2 regions of the Arthrobacter sp. UYEF21 genome follow, and region 1 is predicted to be linked to the other one. Evidence: predicted binding sites of a transcription regulator. Region 1 holds the regulator's gene; the other holds the start of a gene.
What was found. The regulator LexA, encoded in region 1, represses DNA repair genes until DNA is damaged. The targets are predictions, from matches to a motif close to TCGAACANNTGTTCGA.

Region 1 (9,148 bases):
TTGGCGGTGCTCTCGCGGGTGACTGTAAAGGATCGGTCCAGCTCGGCGGACAGCCAGCGCTGAAGCGAATCGGAGCCCAGGTTCTTCTGCACCACCAGCCAGGCTGAACCGCCCGGCGCCAGTCGCGGCAGCCACTGCGTCAGCAGGCTGTGCAGTTCGTCTTTGCCGATCCGGATGGGCGGGTTGGACCAGATGGTATCAAAGCGCAGGTCCGGGTCCACGGTGTCGGGGGTGCTGGCCAGCACGTTGCCCAGGCCCAGCAGAGCCGCGTTTTCGTTGGTCAGGGTGATGCAGCGTTCGTTGACATCCACCGCGTAGACCTTGGCATGCGGCGCCCGCAGGGCAAGGGTCAGGGCTATGGGCCCCCAGCCGCAGCCGATGTCCAGGAGGTTCCCGGCGGCCGACGGAGCCGGAACTTCAGCCAGGAGGACCGCTGTTCCTTTGTCGATGCCGTCGGGGCTGAAGATCCCGCCGGCGGTCTGCAGTGTGCGCGTCGCGCCGGCCAGTTCCACCGTGAGGGGTTTGCGGGTGAACGGCCCGGCGGGCGATGCGCTGAAATAGTGTGCGGACTCCATAACTGGCCAGATTAGTTGGCCGCAGTGGACAAAGCGAAACGGCTGCCACCTGGTCTGCTAATCTGGAACGCATGTTCTTGATCTTCGAGTAGCCGGCATGGGCCTGTGCTGTCAAGCCGCCCGTCCCGAGACCGTGCTCCACAGCGATGCAGGTATCATCCCTCCGCATGTGCGCCCAGCACAGGACTACCGTGCCTGTCCTGCCGCAGGGCAAACTCGAGTGATCATTCCAGAGCCGGTCCCTTCCTGAGATTTGCCCGCGCCCCTTCGACTCCACGCATCAGCTGTGATGCTGACCCGCCCCTGCGCGTCACCGCTTCGACCGGCGCGCGCAGCAGACCAGGAGGTCCGCATGACTGCCAGCCGTCAGCCCAGCGCGAATACTTCACCACTGACCAACGATCGGCACTATTCTGAAGATGCCGAATCTTCAAAGGAGACCATGACCAGCCAGCCCAACCCCGGTTCCGATCCAGCAGCCCAGGACATGAGTCCCGAGGAAATCCAAGCTGTCATCGACCGGATTCTTGCCAAGGACGTACCGGCCAGGAACGTCACCGCCACCGACGGCGATAAGGCTGTGTTTGGCAGGGCCCAGGCCATTTCCCGCCTGGCTGATGAACACACAGATTACGACGGCGACCAGCAGGACCTGGCGGAACGCCGGGCACTGCGGCGCGTTGCCGGCCTGTCCACCGAACTCGAAGATGTCACCGAAGTCGAATATCGGCAGCTGCGGCTCGAACGGGTGGTGCTGGCCGGGCTTTGGTCCGAAGGCACCCTAGCGGACGCGGAGAATTCCCTGCGCGAACTCGCAGCCCTCGCCGAGACCGCCGGATCGGAAGTCCTTGACGGGATGGTGCAGCGCCGTGCCAAGCCGGACCCCGGTACGTTTTTGGGCTCCGGAAAGGCCCTTGAACTCAAGGAAATCGTGATGGCAACCGGCGCGGATACCGTGGTGGTCGACGCCGAACTGGCACCCTCCCAGCGCCGCGGACTTGAGGACATCGTCAAGGTAAAGGTCATTGACCGCACCGCCCTGATCCTGGACATCTTTGCCCAACACGCCAAGAGCCGTGAGGGCAAAGCCCAGGTGGAACTGGCGCAGCTCGAATACCTCCTGCCACGGCTCCGCGGCTGGGGCGAATCGATGTCCCGCCAAGCCGGTGGCCAAGTGGGTGGCGCGGGCGCCGGCATGGGTTCGCGTGGGCCCGGCGAAACGAAGATCGAACTGGACCGCCGCCGCATCCGCACCCGCATGGCCAAGCTGCGCAGGGAGATCGCCGCGATGAAGCCGGCACGGGAAACGAAGCGGGCAAACCGCCGTCGTAATTCAGTGCCGTCGGTGGCGATCGCCGGGTACACCAACGCCGGCAAGTCCTCCTTGCTCAACAGGCTCACCGACGCCGGCGTGCTGGTGGAGAACGCTCTCTTCGCCACCCTGGATCCGACAGTGCGCAAGGCCGAGACCTCGGACGGCCTAGGGTACACGCTGGCCGATACCGTAGGTTTTGTCCGGTCGCTGCCCACCCAGCTGGTGGAAGCATTCCGCTCCACGCTGGAAGAAGTGGCGGATGCCGACCTGATCCTGCACGTGGTGGACGTCTCCCACCCGGACCCCGAAGGCCAGATCGCTGCCGTCCGCCAGGTCTTCAGTGAGGTGGATGCCCGCAAGGTGCCTGAGATCATCGTGCTCAACAAAGCCGACGCCGCAGATCCGTTTGTGGTTGAGCGCCTCAAGCAGCGCGAGCCGCGCCATGTAGTGGTGTCGGCCCGGACAGGCGAAGGGATCGCCGAACTGCTTAAGGCCATCAGCGACGGGATTCCGCGGCCCAGCGTCAAACTCGAGCTTCTTATCCCGTACGACCGAGGCGACCTGATCAGCAAACTGCACGAGACCGACGCCGAGATCCTCAGTCTGGACCACGGCGAATACGGTACGCGCGCCGTCGTGATGGTCCGGGAGGGCCTTGCGGCTGAACTGGAATCCTTCGTCAAAAATGACTGACCTGGCGGCAGGGGAAATTTCCGAAACGGCCGGCGAGGAGTTCGTGATTGAGCTCCTCGACCGTGCCGTCGCCGGGATGGGCGGCCAAAGCCGCGCCGGTCAGCACGAGATGGCAAGGCGGGTGGCCAAGGCCATCGAAACCGGAGACCACCTCCTGGTCCAGGCCGGCACCGGCACCGGCAAGTCGCTCGCGTACCTCATCCCGCTCATTGCGCACTCGCTGGTGAGCAACAAGCCCACTCTGGTTTCCACTGCAACCCTTGCGCTGCAGACCCAGATTGTGGGCCGGGATCTTCCCCGGCTGCTGAAGACGATCACCCCCGCCCTGGACCGTCCCGTAAAGGTAGCGCTGGTCAAGGGACGCTCCAACTATGTGTGCCGGCACAAGCTCGAAGGCGGCTTCCCCTCAGAGGAGCCGGCCGAGGGCCAGCTTTTCTCCCTGGGTGAAGACACCAGCGTCCCGCATTTCGCTGCCGCATTGGGCGGACCCTCGTCGCAGCTGGGCAAGGAAGTAGTGCGCTTGCGCGAATGGGCGGAAAAAACCGCCACCGGAGACCGCGACGAACTTCTTCCCGGCGTCACGGACCGCGCCTGGCGGCAGGTTTCGGTCACCTCGATGGAATGCCTGGGCGCACAGAAATGCCCGATGGCTGCCGAGTGTTTCAGTGAACTGGCACGCCATGAGGCGGCCGAGGCCGACGTTGTGGTCACCAACCATGCCATGCTGGCCGTCAGCGCCTTCGAGGGCCTTGCCGTACTTCCCGAATATGACGTTGTAGTGGTGGACGAGGCCCACGAACTCCAGGACCGGGTCACAGGTGCGGTCTCCGGGCAGCTCTCGGTGGCCATGATTTACGCGGCAGCCTCGGGCGCACGGAAACACACTGCCATCACGGTTGACGCACTCAACGCGGCCGCGGCCAACCTCGAACTCGCGCTGGCGGGAGTCTCTGACGGGCTCCTGCCCAACGGACTCAATGATGAACAGCTGGACTGCGTGGACCAGTTGCGGGAGGCTTGCCGGGCTGCCCTGTCAGATTCCAAGGGTGACGGCAGCCAAACGGCCGACGGCGGGCGGCAGCTTGCCCGCTCGCGGCTGATGCTGATCCTGGAACTGTGTGAACGGCTCATCGTCGCCCGCGAGAACCGCGAAGTGGTGTGGTTTTCCCGCGCCAGTTCCTTCGACCCCCAACAGGGCTATTCGCAGCCTGACGAGACCTCTCCCGCGTTGATCAACGTCGCGCCGCTCAGTGTCGCCGGCAAGTTGCGTGAAGGTCTGTTCGCCGGCCACACCGTGGTGCTGACCTCGGCAACCCTGGCCATTGGGTCAGCGTTCGAACCTGCCGCCGGTGGCCTGGGACTGGTAGGGGAGGGCGCTCCGAGCTGGACGGGTATCGACGTCGGATCGCCGTTCGACTATCCGAAGCAGGGCATCCTGTATGTGGCCGGGCACTTGCCCAAACCCGGCCGCGGCGCGTCACCCGAGGCCCTCGACGAGCTGGAGGCACTGATACGGGCGTCCGGCGGCGGCGCGCTGTGCCTCTTTTCGTCGCGCCGTGCGGCCGAAGAGGCTGCTGGGGCAATGCGCCCGCGGCTGGGGCTCAGCATCCTCTGCCAGGGCGACTCCACTATGACCGCGCTCGTAAAGCAGTTCGCTGACGAGCCTGATACTTGCCTGTTTGGCACCATGTCCCTGTGGCAGGGGGTTGATGTTCCGGGCGGATCCTGCCGGCTGGTGGTGATCGACCGCATTCCGTTCCCGCGGCCGGATGATCCGCTGATGACTGCCCGCTCGCGTGCCGTTGCGCAGGCCGGCGGAAACGGCTTTATGGCGGTGTCGGCCACGCACGCGGCCATCCGCCTTGCCCAGGGGGCGGGCCGGCTGATCCGTTCGACTGGGGACAAGGGAGTAGTGGCCGTCCTCGATTCACGCCTTGCCACGGAGCGGTACGCCGGGTTCCTCCGCGCGGCGCTTCCGCCGTTCTGGCCCACCACGGACCGCAAGACAGCCTTTGCCGCCCTCCAAAGGCTGGCCGGGAAAGACGCCTGACGGTCCTACAGCGACCGTCACTGCCGGTATCACGGCGCCGGTATGACATCGGCCAGTACGCTGCCGCGGCCGGCAGTGCAACGGCCGGTTCTAGAGCGGCCGGTACTACAGGGAACGCAGGACCGAGACGACCTTGCCCATGATGGTGGCGTGATCACCAAGGATAGGCTCGTACTGGGTGTTCTGCGGCAACAGCCAAGTGTGGCCATCGCGCTGGCGGAATGTTTTCACGGTGGCTTCGTCGTCCAATAGGGCCGCAACGATATCCCCGTTGGCGGCGTCTGCCTGCCGGCGCACCACTACCCAGTCGCCGTCGCAGATGGCAGCGTCCACCATGGAGTCGCCGGCCACGCGCAGCATAAACAGCTCACCCTGACCCACGAGCTGGCGGGGCAGGGGCATGACATCTTCAACTACCTGATCGGCAAGGATCGGTCCGCCGGCAGCGATTCGGCCCACCAATGGCACCATTGCCGTGTCCATGGCGGTCGGAAGTTCTGTGACCGTTCCGCCGATGCTGTGCAGGACGGCCGGTTTGGCTGAGCCGCGGGATTTGGCCGAGCCGCCATCCAGCGTCAAGGGCATCAGGACTTCCATGGCGCGCGGCCGCTTGGGATCCCGGCGGAGATAGCCCAACTTTTCGAGCTGGGAAAGCTGGTGGGTGACGCTGGAGAGGCTCGCCAAACCCACAGTGTCGCCGATTTCCCGCATGGACGGGGGATAACCGTTGTCATTGACGGAACGCTGGATCGTCTCAAGGATCTTTTTCTGGCGGGCGGTAAGTCCCTTGGGAGTCCTTTGGGCCTGGCGGCCCTGTGGCGGTGCCTTGCCCTCGGCGGCTGGTGCTGCCATGTTCGCCAATGCCTTTCGGTTGCCCCGGTTCCGGTCCGGCCGCTGGTGCGTGGAACCTCCGGGCTGATTGATTGTCAGACCCTGCTGATCAACTACAGGAGTGGTTGTTCTTTGATCCAAACGTAGGCCAGCCACTTGGCTTTTTCAAACATTTGTTCTAGCGAGTCTCGACAATATTCGTTGATAAGTGCTAAAAATGGAGAAGCAAAGTTCGAACATGTGTTCTACTCGTCGTCTGCGGATTCGAATATTCGCATCGTGTTACGGCTCAGCCGGTACAGGAAAGGGATGCGTATGGCACACCGGGCAGCACAGTATGGTCCAGGAGGGCTCATCTCATGTCAGCTATATCTGCTTCGCAGGACTCCCGTCCGCAGTTCGTTTCCGTCCAGCACCTCACCTCACGGCTTGAGGCGGCGCAGGGACCTGAGTGGGCGCCTCGGGATGATCGGGCTGGCTGGACCTCCCGCCCGTCACGGAAGTCCATAGCGTCCCGGCAGCGGAAGGAACCATTGCCTCCGCTCCGCCTGACCCGCAGGGGTCGCGTGGTGCTCATCGGCATCCCGCTGGTGATCCTGGCTGCGGTTCTGCTCTCGCTTGCCGGGTTCCTTAACTCTCCGGCGAAGGCGGCCGACTCTGCCGCCGATCTCTCCGTGACGCCTACGGTCACCGTCACGGTCCAGGCCGGGCAGTCACTCTGGGCCATCGCCGCCACCGCAGTGCCCCAGCGGGACGCCCGCGACGTCATCGCAGACATCGTTCAGCTGAACAACCTCACCTCCGGCGGCGTGGTGCCCGGCCAGCAGTTGTTCGTCCCCGCCCAGTAGCTGCCGGGACCGGCCGGATGTCCAACGAGGCCCAGTAAGACGTCACATTTTCCGGGTGTGTGCTTCGGAACTAAACTGTTCAGGTGAATGACCAGCTAGAGCGTCTGAACCGACTTCCACTCCGGACCAATCTCCGCGGACTGACCCCTTACGGTGCCCCTCAGTTGGATGTCCCCATCCTGCTGAACGTCAATGAAAACACCCATGGCGTTCCGGCCGAAGTACAGGCCGCGATCAGCGCGGCAGTGGCGGAAGCGGTGGCAGGGCTCAACCGTTACCCGGACCGTGAGTTCACCGACCTCCGGGAAGCGCTGGCCGAATACCTCGGTCACGGGCTCGACGCCACCAACATCTGGGCGGCCAACGGATCCAACGAGGTACTCCAGCAGATCCTGCAGGCATTCGGCGGTCCGGGCCGCAAGGCTTTGGGCTTCCCGCCCACGTATTCCATGTACCCGCTCCTTGCCAGCGGCACGGACACCGAATACATAGTGGGGCAGCGCGCAGAGGGCTACGGGCTCAGCGCCGAGTCCGCTGCCTTGCAGGTCAAGGAGCTTCAACCCAACATCGTCTTCCTGTGCTCGCCTAATAACCCCACCGGTACCGGCCTTGGCCTGGACGTAGTGGAAGCTGTCTACGCCGCCGGTGAGGCCAGCCAGACCATCGTGATCGTAGACGAGGCCTACCACGAGTTTGCGCACGACGGAACACCCAGCGCGCTCACTCTGCTGCCCGGACGGGAACGCCTGATTGTTTCGCGCACCATGAGCAAAGCCTTTGCCCTTGCCGGAGCGCGCCTGGGCTACATGGCCGCCGCGCCTGAAGTCACGGACGCCCTCCGCCTGGTCCGGCTGCCATATCACCTCTCTGCCATCACCCAGGCGGCTGCCCTCGCCGCACTTCAGCACCGGACTGCGCTGATGGCAGACGTCCGGGACATCAAGGAACAGCGGGACCGCATCGTTACTGAGCTGACCCGGATGGGCCTCAAGCCCGCGGCCTCTGATTCGAACTACGTCTTCTTCGGGGGGCTTGAGAGCCCGCACGGGGTGTGGCAACAGTTGCTGGATGCGGGGGTGCTGATCCGCGACGTCGGAATCCCCGGACACCTCCGCGTCACTGCGGGAACTGAGGCGGAAACAACAGCCTTCCTGACTTCCCTGGAGGGCATCCTGACCAACCAGGCCAAGCTCCCGGCCTAAACTTGAAGTACCGGCGCCTTGGGGCGTCCCTCACTCCTGCGCTTTAAGGACATATGACCATGAGTTCCACCGGATCGAACGCTGCCGAGTCACGGACCGCACGCATGGAGCGTGCCACCAGTGAATCGTCAGTGCTCGTGGAGATCAACCTCGACGGCACAGGCGTTTCGGACATCGACACGTCTGTTCCGTTCTACGACCACATGCTTACGGCGCTGTGCAAGCACTCGCTCATCGATATGACGGTCAAGGCCACCGGTGACATTCACATCGACGTCCACCACACGGTGGAGGACGTCGCGATCACCTTCGGTGAGGTCCTGCGCACGGCGCTGGGCAACAAGGCCGGCATCCGTAGGTTCGGCGAGGCCACGGTACCCCTTGACGAAGCACTGGCCCACGCCGTGGTGGATGTCTCCGGACGTCCGTATCTGGTGCATGGGGGCGAGCCCGCCGGCCAGGAATACCACCTGATCGGCGGCCACTTCACCGGGTCACTGACACGCCATGTCTTTGAAGCCATCACGCTGCACGCAGGCATCTGCCTGCACATGAACGTCATCGCGGGCCGCGATCCCCACCACATCGTCGAGGCCCAGTTCAAGGCATTTGCCCGTGCCCTGCGTGCCGCCATCGAACCTGATCCCCGCGTGGAGGGAATCCCTTCCACCAAGGGTGCCCTGTGACGGGCCAGGTCCTCCGGGACGGCGCCGTGATCGATCCGGCCGCCGGTAAAAAAACCGTATCGCCCGAAGGTAAGCCCACTGTCACCGTTCTGGACTATGGTTCAGGGAACGTCCGCTCGGCCGTGCGTGCCCTTGAACGGGCGGGCGCCGAGGTCATCCTTAGCTCCAAGCCGGAAGATGTGCTGAACGCTGACGGCCTGGTGGTGCCCGGCGTTGGTGCCTTCGAAACCGTCATGCGTGAGCTCAAAGCCGTGGACGGAATCCGGCTGATTGGCAGGCGGGTGGCCGGCGGCCGGCCCGTCCTGGCAATCTGCGTGGGTCTTCAGGTGATGTTTGAAGCCGGTGTTGAGCATGGCACCGAAGCCGAAGGCATGGGGGAATGGCCAGGCAAGGTGGAACTGCTTCCTGCCGACGTGGTGCCGCACATGGGCTGGAATACCGTGCAGGTTCCGGAAGGCTCCAAGCTGTTCGCCGGTGTCGAGGACCAGCGGTTCTACTTCGTGCACTCCTACGGTGTCCAGGACTGGAACTTCGACGTCATCCAGCCCCGGATGACGGCCCCGCTGGTGACCTGGTCCGAGCACGGCGCGCGATTTGTTGCCGCCGTGGAGAACGGGCCGCTGTGCGCCACCCAGTTCCACCCCGAAAAATCAGGAGACGCCGGCGCCAGGCTGCTGCGCAATTGGGTGGACGGCCTCCGCAAGCCGGCCGCCGCGGGTACCGCCTAGATGTGGTCCATCGTCCTGATGGGACTGGCCGGCATCATGGTGGGCGGCGCCTTGTCCTTCCGCCAGCAGGGCAAACCGCTCTGGATCCAGATTGGTTTTTACGTGCTGGCGGGGACGTCGCTGCTGGCCGCGTACCTGCTGACGCTCCCCGGGAAATAGCCCACACATTGTCTGCCCGCTACACCAGCACCACAACCCGAAGAGGATTTGAGATGACCAC
Region 2 (9,148 bases), on a different contig from region 1:
CCTTCCTCGTGGACCTCGTCCGCGCCCATGTCAAGGAGGTCGCCGCCGACTGGCACGTGGATTCTGTGGGCACCGGGGTGGGGAACGTGCGTAACAATTCCCCGGAACTCATCCGGCCTGTGGAGGCGCTGTTCTAGGGGCGTGGTTCAAAGGGGTGACGATGCCCTAGACGGTGACTTTGCCGTCGTCGTCCACTTCCCAGGTTGGGTTGTAGGCAATCTCCCAGCGGAAGCCGTCCGGATCGGCGAAATAACCGCTGTACCCACCCCACGGTTGGGTGACGGGCTCGGCAACGATTTCCGCGCCCGCGGCCCGGGCTTCGGCCATGACCCGGTCCACTTCATCGGTGCTGGCCAGGTTGTGGCTGAGGGTGATGCGCGGGACCGGACCAGGGGCGCCAACCCCTGCTTCGGCGTGCATCTGCCCTGCGTCCCACAGGGAAAGGACCAAGCCGTGGTTGACCTGGATGAACACTGCGTCGCCTGGCATTTCGAGGTGCACAGGCCAGCCAAGGCCTTCCACATAGAAATGGCGGGAGGCATCAACACTTCGGACACCTAATGAGATGAAGTCGACTCTGGGCTGCATGCTTCGATACTGTCAGAGGATGGCAACAATTCAAGGAAACGATAGGGATGCTTTGGCCGACAAGGAACAGCTCGCTGCGGTTCGGATTGCGGTCGACGAAGTTGACGACCAGATTGTCTCGCTCATTGCCCGGCGTGAACGCCTGATCCGGATCGCCGGAGCCCTGAAGGGGGACGACGCTGAAGTCCGCGCCCCCGGTCGCGTGGAACGCGTGATTGAGCACGTCCGGGGAGCTGCGGAAAAGAAGGACATTGATCCGGACATCGTGGAATCCACGTACCGGGCCATGATCTCGGGGTTCATCGAACTCGAGATGAAGGTCCACAAAGAAAACAGCTGACGCTACAGCGCTTCCTCAACGGCGACGCCGGACTGGAATTCCCGGCCGTCAGCCTCGCTGAAGGCTGACATGACGTGTCCCTTGCCCAGGCCGTGAACGGCGGCGATGGGAAAGTTCCCCGTGATGGTGTTGCCGGAATGCGTCACGCCGCCAAGATCATAATTCTCTTCGGCGCTCTGATCGTGGCTGAATGAGTAGAAGGCGATTGCCTCCCCGTTCATGAACTCAATGCCCAGCCGTCTTTGGGATGAGAAATCAGGGCTGGCCGCCACGAGCCCCACCACGTACGCACCTGCCCCGGGGATGTTGCCGTCGATATCGAAGGTTGCCACGAGGGTTTCTTCCTGGGCCTTGATGCTTACGTGCTTGAGGAGTGCGTCATGGGTGCTCATGGCACAATCCTGCTACCTGCTGACGCGTCCGTCCACCCCTGTCTAGGTTTTGTCGGGGCGCCGTCGTAGACTGGAATTGTTCGAACATGTATTCGAATATCCTGTTGTTCGGCAGCATTTTGCAGCAGCATTTTGCGCCAGTTCAGTCAGTCCGGGAGGCGTCCATGGGTATGTTCAGCGAGTCCGTGGACGTCGTCTGCACCCCGGCCGGCCAGCCGCTGAAACTCCAGTGGGCCGGGCGGGACTACTCGGTGTGCGCTGAACCTGTGCGGTGGTACGAACGCCGGGAATGGTGGGCCGAGGAACGCCGTGCGCCGCTGGGCAGCGGACCGGGACTGGTGGACCATGAGATCTGGCGGGTCCAGGTCCGTGCTGAACCACATAATGGCGCAGGGGAGCCCCTGACCCTTGACCTCAGCAGGCATCTGGGCAGCGGCCGCTGGAGGCTGCTTCGCATCCATGACGCACTCCACCCCCTCCACCCCAAAACAGCATGAGCTTCACACACCTCCACGTTTCCACCGCCTTCAGCGCGCACTATGGAGTCTCCTGGCCTGACGAACTGGCCCAGGTTGCCGCCGCAGACGGGGCAACAGCGCTCGCCTGCACGGACCGGGACGGGCTCTACGGCACCATCAAACACCTCAAAGCCTGCATGGCTGCCGGCATCGACCCCATCGTAGGGGTGGACCTTGCGGTCTTCGACGACGACGGCGATCACCGCACCCAGCTCGCTGGCCGGGTGGTGGTGCTTGCGCGGGGTCACAACAACGGGGCGGGCTACCGCGCCCTGTGCAGGCTGGTATCGGACGCCCATGCCCGCACCTCGGGCAAAGCCCGGGGAGCGGTGCCTGTGGCAGTCACCCGCGCCGAACTCGCCTCACGGACGCTTGACCCCACAACGCTGAAGCCGGTCCTGACAGTCCTGATCGGCCCGGCTTCCGACGTCGGCCGGGCCATGGGCGGCCGTCGCTACCTCCGCCCCCGTACCCTTTTCAAGGGCTGGCTCGAAGCCATGCCCGCAGGGACCCTGGTGGCTGAAGTCGTTTCCCAGCTGACCGCCCCCGGTGCGCCTGTGAGCACCGCCCATGCAGTGCGCATGCTCAAACTCGCCGAAGAACACCGCGTCCCGGCCGTGCTCACTAATGCTGTCCGCTACTGTGCCGAAGACGGTGCCGCCACGGCTGATGTCCTCGACTCGGCGCGCACGCTGAAGTCCCTGCCTGAACTCGCTACCGAACCGCTCCTTCAGCCCAACGGGCAGGCCTGGCTCAAAACATCAGGACAAATGCTGCAGCTCGGCAAGGAAATCATCCGCGCCGCGGGGTACGGCACGGCTGACCTTAAGCAGCTGATGGCGCAGACTGAGGCGCTCGCCGACTACTGCCGGATGGATCCGGTGGCTGACATGGGATGGAAGCAGCCTGTGGTCCCGGAGGCGTCAGTCATCGGTATCAGCCAGGACCCACACGTTGAACTGGCGCAGCGCTGTGAGGCCGGGATCGGCAGGCGGTTTCCGGGAATAGCAGGCCCAGCCCACAAGCAAATGCGCTCGCGGCTGGAGCACGAGCTGGGAATCATCCGGAACCTTGGATTCTCCTCCTACTTCCTCACGGTGGCGGAGGTTTCCCGCATGATCATGGACATGGGGGTACGGGCAGCCGCCCGTGGTTCCGGGGCGTCCAGCCTGGTCAACTACCTGATTGATGTCAGCCAAGTGGATCCGCTTCAGCATGACCTGATCTTCGAACGCTTCCTGTCCCAGGACCGGGCAACGCTGCCGGACATCGACATCGACGTTGAAAGCGCCGAGCGGCACAACGTGTACCGGCGGATCTTTGACCGGTTTGGTGCCGAGAGGGTCACGCTGATGAGCATGCAGAACGGTTACCGGGCCCGCGGCGCGGTCCGGGATGCAGGTATGGCGCTGGGTATGGATGATGACGATGTCGGTGAGATCGCCAAGCAGCTGTGGCGTTTCTCGGCCCGAAATTTCCGGGAAGCTTTGGTTGAGAAACCTGAACTGCGGGAGTTTGCGGGGCGGGTGGAGCAGCGGGGCCTCACCGAAAACCAGCAGCTGGACCTGCTGGTGGACCTCACGGAGCGGCTGGACCGGCTGCCCCGGCATATTTCCATGCACCCGTGCGGGGTGATCCTGGGCGATGCCACACTGCTTGACCGGACCCCGGTCCAGCCCAGCGGGCTGGGGTTGCCTATGAGCCAGTTCGATAAACATGACATGGATCCCATGGGCATGCTCAAGCTGGATGTCCTGGGGGTAAGGATGCAAAGCGCCATGGCGTTTGCTGTCCGGGAAGTCATCCGGATCCATCCTTCCAAAGCTGAAGTGGTGGCGGCCGGCGCCCACCCGGCCGGTTCTGACGGCACCGGCCCGGACTACATTGCCGAGAACGGCCACATCAACCTCAATGCCGTGCCACTGGATGATGAACCGACCTTCGAACTGATCCGCAGCACCCACACCCTGGGCTGCTTCCAGATCGAGTCACCCGGCCAGCGTGAGCTGATCGGCAAGATGGCCCCGCGTGAGTTCAACGACCTCATCATCGACATTTCGCTGTTCCGGCCAGGGCCCATGAAATCTGACATGGTGCGGCCCTTCCTGGAGCACAGGCACGGCTTCGCGCCTGAGGTCTATCCGCACCCTGACCTGAAACCAGTGCTCCAGGAAACCCATGGTGTCACTGTCTTCCATGAACAGATCCTGAAAACCTTCGACGTGATGACCGGCTGCGGCCTGGCGCGGGCCGATGAGTTCCGGCGCGCCCTTGGCAGTGAGGTCCCCGAACTGAAGGTGGAAGAGTTCTTCCGCAGGGAGGCCCGGATCAAGGGGTATTCCCCGGAAGTGGTGGACAAGGTCTGGGGAACCCTGAAAGCCTTTGGCAGCTTTGGTTTCTGCAAGGCGCACGGTGCTGCCTTTGCCGTTCCCACCTATCAGTCGGCCTGGCTCAAGGCGCACCATCCCGAGGCGTTCCTGGCCGGGCTGTGGGAGCACGATCCCGGTATGTACCCCAAGCGGCTGCTGGTGGCCGAGGCCCGCCGGCTGGGCATTCCCATCCTGCCGCTGGATATCAACCACAGCCACGCCGAGTACCGGGTGGAACGGGTCACGGACGGACCTGACGCAGGGAAGCTGGGGATCAGGCTGAGCCTCAACGGGATTTATGGCCTCTCCGGCGCCGAGCTCAAACGGATAGCCGCCGGCCAGCCCTACGACTCCCTTGCCGACCTCAGGGCACGGTCCAGGCTCACCAAGCCAAGCATCAAGAGGCTTGCGCAATTGGGTGCTTTTGATTCCCTGCACCGTCAGTCAGGCGGGAGTGCCAACCGGGCAGACCTTGTCCAGCATCTGCAGAGGATGCAGTCCGCGGGAAGTGCGCGGAAGGGCATCGAAGTCATTGAGGGCCAGCTCTCCCTGCCGCTGGGGGATGTGGAGCTCCGCAACGTCAAACCCGGGCTTCCCGCGCCAACCCTGGTTGAAAACGTCCGGGCTGAACTTGACCTGATGGCCATTGACGTCAGCGGGCACCTGATGGACAGCTACCGGCCCATGCTGGACAGGCTGGGTGTGGTCACTGCCGATAAACTGCTGGGCCTGCGAAACGGTACAGAGGTTATGGTGGCAGGGGTGCGCATCGCCACCCAGACCCCGCCCATGCGTGGCGGGCGCCGGGTGGTGTTTATCAGCATCGATGACGGCACCGGCTGCATCGACTCCGTGTTCTTCCATGAAGCACAGGAACAGGCGGGGCTGCTCCTGTTCGGCACCAGGCTGCTGCTCATCCGCGGCACCACACGGCGGACTGGTCCACGCGGGATCAGCCTGAGCGCCAGCATGGCCTGGGACCTTAGCCAAGCGGATACCCTGCCGTTCCCGACTGATCGGGTGGCGGGTACCGATGTGCCGCATCCCCTCGACGGAATCAGCCGAAGCCTCGCCATCACCGGAATGGGCGGCTGATGGGCGGCCGGGCAGGATTACGGCGTGGCAGCGCACCGCAGCGCACCGCGGGTCCCGTTGGTGGGCCTCTGGCGGAACCGATAGCATTGGCGATGGCTGGCTGTGGTCCCCGTATGCCGCAAGCTATGAAGCCTAAAACTTTGAATAGGAGACACCCGTGTCAGATGCCCAGCAGATCACCCTCATCGTCGATGGCGAAGAGACCAAGGTGACTACCGGGACAACCGGTGCGGAACTCTTCTTTGAGCGCCGCGAAGTTGTTGTGGCCCGCGTTAACGGCGAGCTGAAGGACCTGGACCAGGAGCTGCCCGAGGGCGCCCGGATCGAGGGCGTCACCATCGATTCCCCGGACGGCCTGAACGTGCTCCGGCACTCCACCGCCCACGTGATGGCCCAGGCAGTACAGCAGCTCCGCCCCGCCGCCAAGCTGGGCATCGGCCCGTACATCACCGACGGCTTCTACTTCGACTTCGACGTCGCCGAGCCGTTCACCCCCGAGGACCTCAAGACCCTCGAGAAGATGATGCTCAAGATCATTAACCAGAACCAGAAGTTCGTCCGCCGGGTGGTGTCCGAGGACGAAGCCCGCGAGGCCATGAAGAACGAGCCCTACAAGCTCGAACTGCTCGGCAAAAAGAATGAAGCCGCGGAAGCCGGCGAAGGCGTCAACGTCGAAGTCGGCGCTGGCGACATCACCATCTACGACAATGTGGAGCGCAAGGAGGGAACCACCGTCTGGTGCGACCTCTGCCGCGGCCCGCACCTGCCGAACACCAAGCTCATCTCCAACGCGTTTGCTCTGACCCGGTCATCCTCCGCCTATTGGCTGGGCAACCAAAAGAACCAGCAGCTGCAGCGCATCTACGGCACGGCGTGGCCCACCAAGGACGCGCTGAAGGCCTACCAGGAGCGCATCGCCGAAGCTGAACGGCGCGACCACCGCAAGCTCGGCGTCGAACTTGATCTCTTCTCCTTCCCCGATGAGCTGGGCTCCGGCCTGCCGGTGTTCCACCCCAGGGGCGGCATCATCCGCAAGGAGATGGAGGACTACTCCCGCCAGCGCCATGTTGATGCCGGGTACGAGTTCGTCTACACCCCGCACATCACCAAGGGCCACCTGTACGAGGTCTCGGGACACCTGGACTGGTACAAGGAGGGCATGTTCCCGGCCATGCATGTGGACGCCGAGCTCAACGAGGACGGCACCGTCCGCAAGCCCGGCCAGGACTACTACCTGAAGCCGATGAACTGCCCCATGCACAACCTGATTTTCCGCTCGCGGGGTCGGTCCTACCGTGAATTGCCGCTGCGGCTCTTCGAATTCGGCGCCGTCTACCGTTACGAAAAGTCCGGAGTGGTGCACGGCCTGACCCGGGTCCGCGGCATGACCCAGGACGACGCCCACATCTACTGCACCCGCGAGCAGATGAAGGACGAACTCACCAAGACCCTGACGTTCGTGCTCGACCTGCTGAAGGACTACGGCCTGAACGACTTCTACCTGGAGCTCTCCACCAAGGATCCGGAGAAGTTTGTCGGCGAGGACGCCGCCTGGGAAGAAGCCACGCGCACCCTTTCCGAAGTGGCCGAGGAATCCGGCCTGGAACTGGTCGCGGATCCAGGTGGGGCTGCCTTCTACGGCCCGAAAATCTCGGTCCAGGCGAAGGACGCCCTCGGCCGGACCTGGCAGATGTCCACCATCCAGCTCGACTTCAACCTCCCCGAACGCTTTGAGCTGGAATTCCAGGCAGCCGACGGTACCCGCCAGCGGCCCGTGATGATCCACCGTGCGCTCTTCGGTTCCATCGAACGGTTCATGGGTGTGCTCACCGAGCACTACGCCGGCGCCTTCCCGGCGTGGCTTTCCCCTGTCCAGGTGGTGGGCATTCCGGTGGCCGAAACGTTCAACGAGTACATGTTCGACGTCGTTGGCCAGCTCAAGGCGGCGGGCATCCGCGCCGAGGTGGATACGTCGTCGGACAGGTTCCCCAAGAAGATCCGCACCGCCAGCAAGGACAAAATCCCGTTTGTCCTGATTGCCGGTGGCGACGACGCGGAGGCCGGGGCGGTGTCCTTCCGGTTCCGTGACGGCAGCCAGGACAACGGCGTGCCCGTTGCCGAGGCCGTCAAGCGGATCACGGAAGCCGTCCGGAACCGGACCAGCTAGCGGAAACGGAACATAATACGGTGCAGGAGAACACAGGCGCAGGCTATCCAGGGGATGCCGGCGTGACCGATGACTTTGATCTCGCGGGCGTACCGGACGCATTCCAGCGCCTGTGGACTCCCCACCGGATGGCCTATATCAAGGGCGGCCAACACCAGTTCAAGAACGAAAACGACTGTCCCTTCTGCGTGGGCCCCGGCCGGACCGATGAGGAAGCCCTCATCGTCCACCGGGGGAAGACCTGCTACGTGGTCCTCAATCTGTTTCCCTACAACCCGGGCCACCTCCTGGTGTGCCCTTACCGGCACGTCCCGGACTACACGGACCTCACCATCGAGGAAACCGCGGAGTTTGCCGAGATCAGCCAGACAGCGATGAAGGTCCTGCGCAAGGTTTCCAACCCGGGCGGCTTCAACCTGGGCATGAACCAGGGTGTAGTGGGCGGCGCCGGGATCGCAGCCCACCTGCACCAGCACATCGTTCCGCGGTGGGGCGGCGACGGGAACTTCTTCCCGATCATCGCCCAGACCAAGGCAATAACGCAGACCCTGGACGAGGTCCGCCAGTTGGTTGCCGAGGCCTGGCCCGGGGAGACGGATGCTGAATAGGCACGCGCGCGGGTTTTTCACCGCGCTCTTCACTCCGCTTGCCCGCTGGCTCCTGAAAATTGGCGTTTCGCCCGACGCGGTGACGGTCATCGGCACCGCCGGCGTTGTGGTGGGAGCCTTGGTTTTCTACCCCCTCGGGCAGCTCTGGTGGGGCACGTTGTTCATTACGGCGTTCATCTTCTCCGACGTGCTGGACGGCATCATGGCCCGGATGCGCGATACCGGCGGAGGATGGGGAAACTTCCTGGACTCCACGTTGGACAGGATCGCCGACGGAGCACTGTTTGCCGGCCTGGCCGTCTGGTTTTTCACCGGGGGAGCGGACTACGCGATCGCCGTCACAGCGATGCTCTGCCTGGTCCTGGGCATGGTGGTTTCCTATGCGCGGGCCAAGGCCGAATCGCTCGGCTTCACGGCGAACGTGGGCATCGCCGAGCGCGCCGAACGGCTGGTTTCGGTGCTGGTGGTCACCGGATTCACCGGCCTGGGCCTGCCACCGGTGGTTCTCCTGGTGACGCTCGGGCTGCTGGCCCTTGCCAGCTTGGTCACGGTGATCCAGCGGATTAGGGGTGTCCATCGCCAGGCGCTGTCAGCGGCCGCGGCTGCTGATTAAGCGTGATTAAGTCCACCGCGCGCGGTGGGACTAGTATTGTGACTGCCCGGTCAATGGATCCGGCAACCCGGTGCGTGTACTGCTCGGCTTGGTGCCGCCCTCACGCCCGGCGAAGATCGTCTCTCTACCCATAGGGGTTTTTGTGTCTACACCTGATGTAAGCAGCGAAGCCGGTTCGTCCGCGAACAGCGTCACGGGCAGCAACCGCGTCAAGCGCGGCATGGCTGAGATGCTCAAGGGCGGCGTCATCATGGACGTCGTCAACGTCGAACAGGCCCGCATCGCCGAAGATGCCGGTGCCGTGGCCGTGATGGCGCTGGAACGCGTTCCCGCTGACATTCGTGCCCAGGGCGGCGTGTCCCGCATGTCCGATCCGGACATGATCGACAAAATCATCGAAGCTGTTTCCGTGCCCGTCATGGCCAAGGCCCGGATCGGCCACTTCGTCGAGGCGCAGG

Region 2: ABIB27_RS02655 (DUF6504 family protein) is a predicted target of LexA. The motif match lies at 1,401-1,416, and genes of this name have one in related genera.

The regions. Positions count from the first base shown of each region.
Region 1 is NZ_JBEPNF010000017.1:31,588-40,735, forward strand. Features, by position in the region: gene ABIB27_RS16010 (class I SAM-dependent methyltransferase) at 1-575, opposite strand, end outside; gene hflX (GTPase HflX) at 1,018-2,583, shown strand; gene ABIB27_RS16020 (ATP-dependent DNA helicase) at 2,576-4,633, shown strand; gene lexA (transcriptional repressor LexA) at 4,739-5,485, opposite strand; gene ABIB27_RS16030 (LysM peptidoglycan-binding domain-containing protein) at 5,998-6,312, shown strand; gene ABIB27_RS16035 (histidinol-phosphate transaminase) at 6,396-7,514, shown strand; gene hisB (imidazoleglycerol-phosphate dehydratase HisB) at 7,574-8,200, shown strand; gene hisH (imidazole glycerol phosphate synthase subunit HisH) at 8,197-8,928, shown strand; gene ABIB27_RS16050 (CG2302 family histidine operon protein) at 8,929-9,087, shown strand; gene priA (bifunctional 1-(5-phosphoribosyl)-5-((5-phosphoribosylamino)methylideneamino)imidazole-4-carboxamide isomerase/phosphoribosylanthranilate isomerase PriA) at 9,141-9,148, shown strand, end outside.
Region 2 is NZ_JBEPNF010000001.1:541,530-550,677, forward strand. Features, by position in the region: gene ABIB27_RS02635 (SOS response-associated peptidase) at 1-137, shown strand, start outside; gene ABIB27_RS02640 (VOC family protein) at 166-588, opposite strand; gene ABIB27_RS02645 (chorismate mutase) at 608-928, shown strand; gene ABIB27_RS02650 (hypothetical protein) at 931-1,320, opposite strand; gene ABIB27_RS02655 (DUF6504 family protein) at 1,485-1,817, shown strand; gene ABIB27_RS02660 (DNA polymerase III subunit alpha) at 1,814-5,302, shown strand; gene thrS (threonine--tRNA ligase) at 5,460-7,469, shown strand; gene ABIB27_RS02670 (HIT family protein) at 7,490-8,077, shown strand; gene pgsA (phosphatidylinositol phosphate synthase) at 8,067-8,690, shown strand; gene pdxS (pyridoxal 5'-phosphate synthase lyase subunit PdxS) at 8,833-9,148, shown strand, end outside.